One region of the Bradyrhizobium sp. CCBAU 11430 genome, then DNA from elsewhere that is predicted to be linked to it. Evidence: predicted binding sites of a transcription regulator. Region 1 holds the regulator's gene; each other region holds the start of a gene.
What was found. Region 1 encodes PhoB, which activates phosphate uptake and scavenging genes when phosphate is short. Its sites were predicted from a motif close to TGTCATNNANCTGTCAT; they were not measured.
Positions count from the first base shown of each region.

Region 2: XI04_RS07815 (DUF47 domain-containing protein) is a predicted target of PhoB. The motif match lies at 1,411-1,427, and genes of this name have one in related genera.
Region 3: XI04_RS08595 (DUF2794 domain-containing protein) is a predicted target of PhoB. The motif match lies at 1,068-1,084, and genes of this name have one in related genera.

Region 1 covers NZ_LBJV01000072.1:338,782-341,048, reverse strand. The annotation lists gene pstB (phosphate ABC transporter ATP-binding protein PstB) at 1-118, shown strand, start outside; gene phoU (phosphate signaling complex protein PhoU) at 130-846, shown strand; gene phoB (phosphate regulon transcriptional regulator PhoB) at 869-1,576, shown strand; gene XI04_RS34600 (GcrA family cell cycle regulator) at 1,806-2,267, opposite strand, start outside.
Region 2 covers NZ_LBJV01000007.1:651,560-653,826, reverse strand. The annotation lists gene XI04_RS07820 (inorganic phosphate transporter) at 1-712, opposite strand, end outside; gene XI04_RS07815 (DUF47 domain-containing protein) at 724-1,368, opposite strand; gene XI04_RS07810 (branched-chain amino acid ABC transporter permease) at 1,525-2,267, opposite strand, start outside.
Region 3 covers NZ_LBJV01000029.1:10,627-12,893, forward strand. The annotation lists gene XI04_RS08590 (DUF1223 domain-containing protein) at 1-534, shown strand, start outside; gene XI04_RS08595 (DUF2794 domain-containing protein) at 1,148-1,516, shown strand; gene XI04_RS08600 (GNAT family N-acetyltransferase) at 1,628-2,158, opposite strand.

The DNA of each region.
Region 1 (2,267 bases):
CGACAAGACCGCCTTCATGTATCTCGGCGAGCTGATCGAGTTCGACGACACCAGCAAGATCTTCACGTCGCCGAGCGACCGGCGCACGCAGGATTACATCACCGGCCGGTTCGGCTGAGGAGACGCGACATGGGTACTGAACATACCGCAAAAGCTTTCGACACCGACCTCCAGGAGCTCACCCGCCTGGTCGCCGAGATGGGCGGCATCGCCGAACGCATGATCGTCGATTCCGTCGGCGCGCTGATCCGCCGCGACGTCGCGCTCGGCCAGCGCGTCGTCACCATCGATGCCGAGCTCGACGCGCTGCAGAAGCGCATCGAGGAACGCGCGGTGCTCACCATCGCCCGCCGCCAGCCGATGGCGGTGGATTTGCGCGAGATCGTCGGCGCCATGCGCGTTGCGACCGACCTCGAGCGCATCGGCGACCTCGCCAAGAACATGGGCAAGCGCGTCGCCGCGCTGGAGACCGACTTCCATCCGCTGAAACTGTTCCGCGGCCTGGAGCACATGACCGACCTCGTGCAGCAGCAGGTCAAGTCGGTGCTGGACGCCTATGCCGCACATGATCTGCCGGCGGCGATGGCGGTGTGGAAGGGCGACGAGGAAGTCGACGCGATCTGCACCTCGCTGTTCCGCGAGCTCCTCACCTACATGATGGAGGATCCGCGCAACATCTCGTTCTGCATCCATCTGATGTTCTGCGCCAAGAACATCGAGCGGATCGGCGACCACGCCACCAACATCGCCGAGACCGTGTTCTACATGATCGAAGGCCAGGCGATCACCGACAAGCGGCCGAAGGGCGACATGACCACCTTCGCCACGACGGTCCCGAATACCTGAAGACTCAAGGAGCGACGACCCGATGGGCGCACGCATTATGGTGGTTGAGGACGAGGAAGCTCTCACCGAGCTGCTTCGCTACAACCTCGAAGGCGACGGCTATGACGTCGAGACGGTGATGCGCGGCGACGACGCCGACACCCGCCTCAAGGAGCACATCCCGGACCTGATCGTGCTCGACTGGATGCTGCCGGGCCTGTCGGGCATCGAGCTGTGCCGGCGGCTGCGGACCCGGCCCGACACCAAGCAGCTGCCGATCATCATGCTCACCGCGCGCGGCGAGGAGAGCGAGCGGGTGCGGGGACTTGCGACCGGCGCCGACGACTACATCGTCAAGCCGTTCTCGGTGCCGGAGCTTTTGGCGCGCGTGAAGGGCCTGCTTCGCCGCGCCAGTCCTGAGCGACTCGCGACAGTGCTGGCCTATGGCGACATCGAGCTCGACCGCGACAAGCGTCGCGTGGCGCGCTCGGGCCGGCCGATCGATCTCGGTCCGACCGAATATCGCCTGCTGGAGTTCTTCCTGGAGCATCCGGGCCGCGTGTTCTCGCGCGAGCAGCTGCTCGACAGCGTCTGGGGCCGCGACATCTACATCGACGAGCGCACCGTCGACGTCCATATCGGCCGCCTGCGCAAGCTGCTCAATCTCGGCCGCGAGCAGGACCCGATCCGCACCGTCCGCGGCGCCGGCTACGCGCTCGACGATCGCTTCGCGAAGGCGGAGCAGACGTAAGGTTTGCAGGCGTTGGGGTTTGGTGGGCTGCCGCCACATTCTCCGGTGTCGTCCCTGCGAAAGCAGGGACCCATAACCACAGGCAGTGGTTTGGCGAAGACTCGGAGTGACCATCTCGCGCAACAACAGCGCCCTGTGGTTATGGATCCCCGCGTTCGCGGGGATGACACCGAGTTGGTTGAGGCGCCGTCGTGTGACGGCTGCCGTCTTTGCGATCAGCTAAATCCGCTCACCGCGGACCCGGCTTTGCCGGGGCACGCCGGCGATCCGCCGCCGGCTGATACGCCACGCGCGAGTGCTGGGCGCAGTAGGGCAGGCCGGACAGCGCCCTGCCGCCGCAGAAGAAGAAATCCGGGCTGGAGGGATCGCCGACCGGCCAATGGCAGGTGGCCTCGTTCAGCTCGAGCAGCGACAGCCGCTGGCTCATTGGCACCACGTTGTCGTAGGTGACCGGTTCGGCCTCCACCTCGACCTCGAAGGCCTGCGCCAGCGCGGTGTTGCCGCGCGCAATGGGGCGGGTCACCCGCATCATGTGCTGCGCGGGACGCGCCTTGCGCGGCCGGGGCGCTGCCGATGAAGGGCTCTTGGCACGGCCGGACAGACCGAGCCTGTGCACTTTGCCGATCACGGCATTGCGGGTCACATTGCCGAGTTCAGCTGCGATCTGGCTGGCCGAAAGTCCGGCCTCCCA
Region 2 (2,267 bases), on a different contig from region 1:
CGCCCATCAGGGTGCCCAGCGCCATCGCCGCCTGGCAGGACAGCACCACCCAGAACGGCACCGAGAAGTCGCTGCCCAGATGGCCCTGCGAATAGAGCAGCACCGCGATGATGCCCATGGTCTTCTGCGCATCGTTACCGCCATGGCCGAGCGAATAGAGCGAGGCGGAGGCGAATTGCAGGATACGGAAGGCGCGATCGACCGCGAAAGGCGTCGAGCGCACCGAGGCCCAGGACACGATCGCCACCAGCATCATCGCGAGCAGGAAGCCGATCAGCGGCGACAGCACGATCGCCAGCACCGTCTTGGTCAATCCGCTCCACACCGCAGCCGAGATCCCGGCCTTGGCCATGCCGCCGCCGACGAGCCCGCCGATCAGCGCATGCGACGACGAGGACGGGATGCCGAGCGCCCAGGTCACGAGGTTCCAGACGATGGCGCCGACCAGGGCCGCGAAGATCACCTGGGCATCGACGATCGAGGGATCGATGATGCCGGTGCCGATGGTCTGGGCAACGTGCAGGCCGAACACCATGAAGGCGACGAAATTGAAGAACGCGGCCCAGAATACCGCGAATTGCGGTCGCAGCACGCGGGTCGAGACAATGGTCGCGATCGAATTGGCGGCATCGTGCAGGCCGTTCAGGAAATCGAACAGCAGCGCGACGGCGATCAAGCCGACCAGGACGGGAAGACCCAACGCGGCATCCACAGCGGCCTGTCCTAAACTTGCTCGATGACGATGCTGTTGATCTCGTTCGCAACGTCGTCGAAGCGATCCGCCACCTTCTCGAGGTGGTCGTAGATCTCGACGCCGACGATGAAGTCCATCGCATTGCCGTCGCGATGCTTGAGGAACAGCTCCTTCAAGCCGATGTCGTGGAGATCGTCGACGCGGCCCTCGAGCTTGCCGAGCTCCTCCGTGATCGCGGTCAGCATGGCGACATTCGGGCCGATCGACTGCATCAGCGGCAGCGCGCGGCCGACCAGATTGGCGCATTCGATCAGAAGCCCGCCGATCTCGCGCATGGGCGGCTCGAAGGTGCGGACCTCGAACAGCATCACCGCCTTGGCCGTCTGCTGCATCTGGTCGATGGCGTCGTCCATCGACGTGATCAGGTTCTTGATGTCGCCGCGGTCGAACGGGGTGATGAAGGTGCGGCGCACCGCCGTCAGCACCTCTCGGGTGATGTTGTCGGCATCATTCTCGAACTGGTTGACGCGCTGGCAATAGACCGGCGTCTCCTCGCCCCCGTTCAGCATACCCTGGAGCGCGATGGAGCCCTGGATCACCGTCTGGGCATGCCGGTCGAACAGGTCAAAGAACCGTTCTTCCTTGGGAAGGAAAGCACGAAACCATCGCATCATGGGGGTAGGCTACCGGTTGGAAATGGCCCGGCCCTGTCGGGCCGTCATGAAACTGTCATAGACCATTTTCGATCCGCGCGCGTGTCATCTCACGCCCGCGGAGCCGGATCATCCACCGCTTTCAGGCGGGCAGTAAAACACTTTTGAATCAGCTACTTAGAGCGATCGCCGGAAGTAATGCGCGATTTCGCCGATGACGCCGCGGCGGAAGGTGAGCACGCAGATTACGAAGATCGAGCCCTGGATTACCGTCACCCACTGGCCGAAGCCGGCGAGATATTGCTGCATGGCGATGATCGCGAACGCACCGACCACGGGGCCGAAGATGGTTCCAAGGCCGCCAACCAGCGTCATCAGCACGACCTCGCCCGACATCGACCAATGGACGTCGGTGAGCGAGGCGTTCTGCGCCACGAACACCTTCAGCGCACCGGCAAAACCGGCTAGGGTTCCCGACAGCACGAAGGCCAGGAACTTGTACTGGTCGGTCCGGTAGCCGAGCGAAATCGCCCGCGGTTCATTCTCCCGGATCGCCTTCAGCACCTCGCCGAACGGCGAGTTGATGACACGGAAGATCAGCAGGAAGCCGGCGAGGAACCCCACCAGCACGACGTAATAAAGCACCGTCGGCTTGGACAGATCGAACACGCCGAACATGTGTCCCTGTGGGATGCCCTGGATGCCGTCCTCGCCGTGGGTGAACGGGGCCTGGAGGTAGATGAAGTACAGCAGCTGCGACAGCGCCAGCGTGATCATCGAGAAATAGATGCCCTGGCGGCGGATCGAGATGTAGCCGGTGATGAGCGAGAGCACGAAAGCCGCGGCGATGCCGACGAGGATGCCGAGCTCGGGCGGCAGCGCCCACACTTTCAGCGCATGCGCGCAGCAATAGCCGGCGG
Region 3 (2,267 bases), on a different contig from region 1:
CTGGGCTGGAAGGACACGCTGGCGGATTCGCGCTTCTCTGCACGGCAGCGTGCTTATTCGCGCATGCGCGGCGACCGCGAGGTCTACACGCCGCAGGTCGTAGTCAACGGCTCCACCCATGTCATCGGCAGCGATCGTGCCGGCATCGAGAGCGCGATCGGCAAGACTGACAAGGGCACGGGTGTGATGAGCGTGCCGGTGACGATGTCGCTCGCGGGCAAGCAGATCAACGTGTCGGTGGCGGCGAGCAACGAGCCGGCCGTCTCGCATGGCGAGGTCTGGATCTGCTCGATCGCCAAGTCGGTCCCGATCGCGATCACTCGCGGCGAGAATCGCGGACAGCAGGTCACCTATCACAACGTGGTGCGCAACCTGCTCAAGGTTGGCGACTGGACCGGGCGTTCAGAAAGCTGGACGGTGCCGATCGAGAACCTCACACGCGACGGCGTCGACGGCGCGGTGGTCTATGTCCAGGACGGCAGCCGCGACAAGCCCGGCACGATGCTGGGCGCGGCCTACACGTCGCTGCACTGATTTCAATTCTCTAGCGTCGTACTCACTGCCACCCTCATGGTGAGGCGCGCGCCCTTGCGCGCGTCTACCGGACGATGCTTCGCATCGCCGTGAGAACAATGCAGGCCCCGCTCACGCAGCTCGGCCTCGATCCTTCGAGACGCCGCGCGAAGGACGCGCGGCTCTCGGGATGAGGGATGAGATTGTTGGCGCTGATGAGAGAAGAATTTCGTCGTGCCAGAAACATCCCGACACAAACAAAAAAGGACCAACTTGCGTTGGCCCTCCTTGTCGCGCGTACAGACCCGATCCTGTTCGACCCCGGGGGGCTGGGGGCTGAGGAATCCGGAACCGAAAGGACCGGGTCAACGCACGTGAGTCTTTTCGCAATGCAGGGCGGCAGTCGCTAGGCGGAAAAGCGGCGAGAGTATGATTCCTGCTAACGATCCCGTGACGGTTTGCCGCGAGGGAGTTCCACCATAGCGTGTGCTCCGATTCGTAACCGATTCGACCGGTTGAATCAGGAGCCCCTTGCGGCGCTGGCCGGTTGGCGCAATCATGCAGCTGTCATGATCCAGGTTCCGGGGACGGTCTTCGCGGATTCGGGTCATGCCGTGCGATGAGGAAGCGCTCCATGAGTCTGTCGGAGGATACCGATCCGAGCGAGCTGCGCGCGGCGGCGCGCCCCGCCGCGGCGACGACGCAACTGAGCCGGGTGACGTTCAACCGGCTCGAGCTGCACCGTATTCTCAATCTCTACGGCCGCATGGTCGCCGACGGCGAGTGGCGCGATTATGCCATCGACTTCCTGAGGGATCGCGCCGTGTTCTCGGTCTATCGCCGTGCCTCGGAAGTGCCGATCTACCGCATCGAGAAGGATCCGCGGCTGGCGCGCAAGCAGGGCATGTACAGCGTGATCTCGGCGACCGGCCTGATCCTGCGCCGCGGCCACGAGCTGGAGCGCGTGCTGCTGGTGATCGATCGGAAGCTCGCGGTGGTATAGCCGCACAAACGGTGCCGTAGGGTGGGCAAAGGCGCGCAGCGCCGTGCCCACGTTCTTTCTCTATCGCTGGGAGATGGTGGGCACGCTTACGCTTTGCCCATCCTACGAGGCCTACTTCCCCGGCACCGTCTTCGCGCCCTCGCCGAGGTCGCGCTGCATCATCACCGTATCGAGCCAGCGTCCGAATTTCAGCCCGACATTGGGATGCGTGCCGATCATCTTGAAGCCGCCCCTGGTGTGCACGCCGATCGAGCCGGCATTGGCGGAATCGCCGATCACCGCGATCATCTGGCGGAAGCCGCGCGCCTCGCATTCGGCGACCAGCCGTTCCAGCAGCTTTGATCCGACACCGCGGCGGTGGAAGGAGGGATCGAGATAGATCGAGTTCTCGACCGTGAAGCGGTAGGCCGGGCGCGGGCGGTAGGCGCCGGCATAGGCATAGCCGGCCACGCGGCCGTCGAGGATGGCGACAAAATAGGGATAGCCGCCGTCGACCAGCGCGCGATAGCGGCGAGTCATCTCCACGAGGTCAGGCGGCTCCAGCTCGAACGTCGCGGTGCCCTCGCGGACGGCCTGCTGGTAGATGGCGGTGATGGCGGGAAGGTCGGCCTCGGTTGCAGGCCTGATTTCAGGTTCGGACATGGGGCAAGATTAGAGCCTTCCCGCTTCTGCTGAAAGGGGCAACTGTGTTGCCACACCCGTCATTGCGAGCGCAGCGAAGCAATCCAGAAATGCATCCGCGGAGGGACTC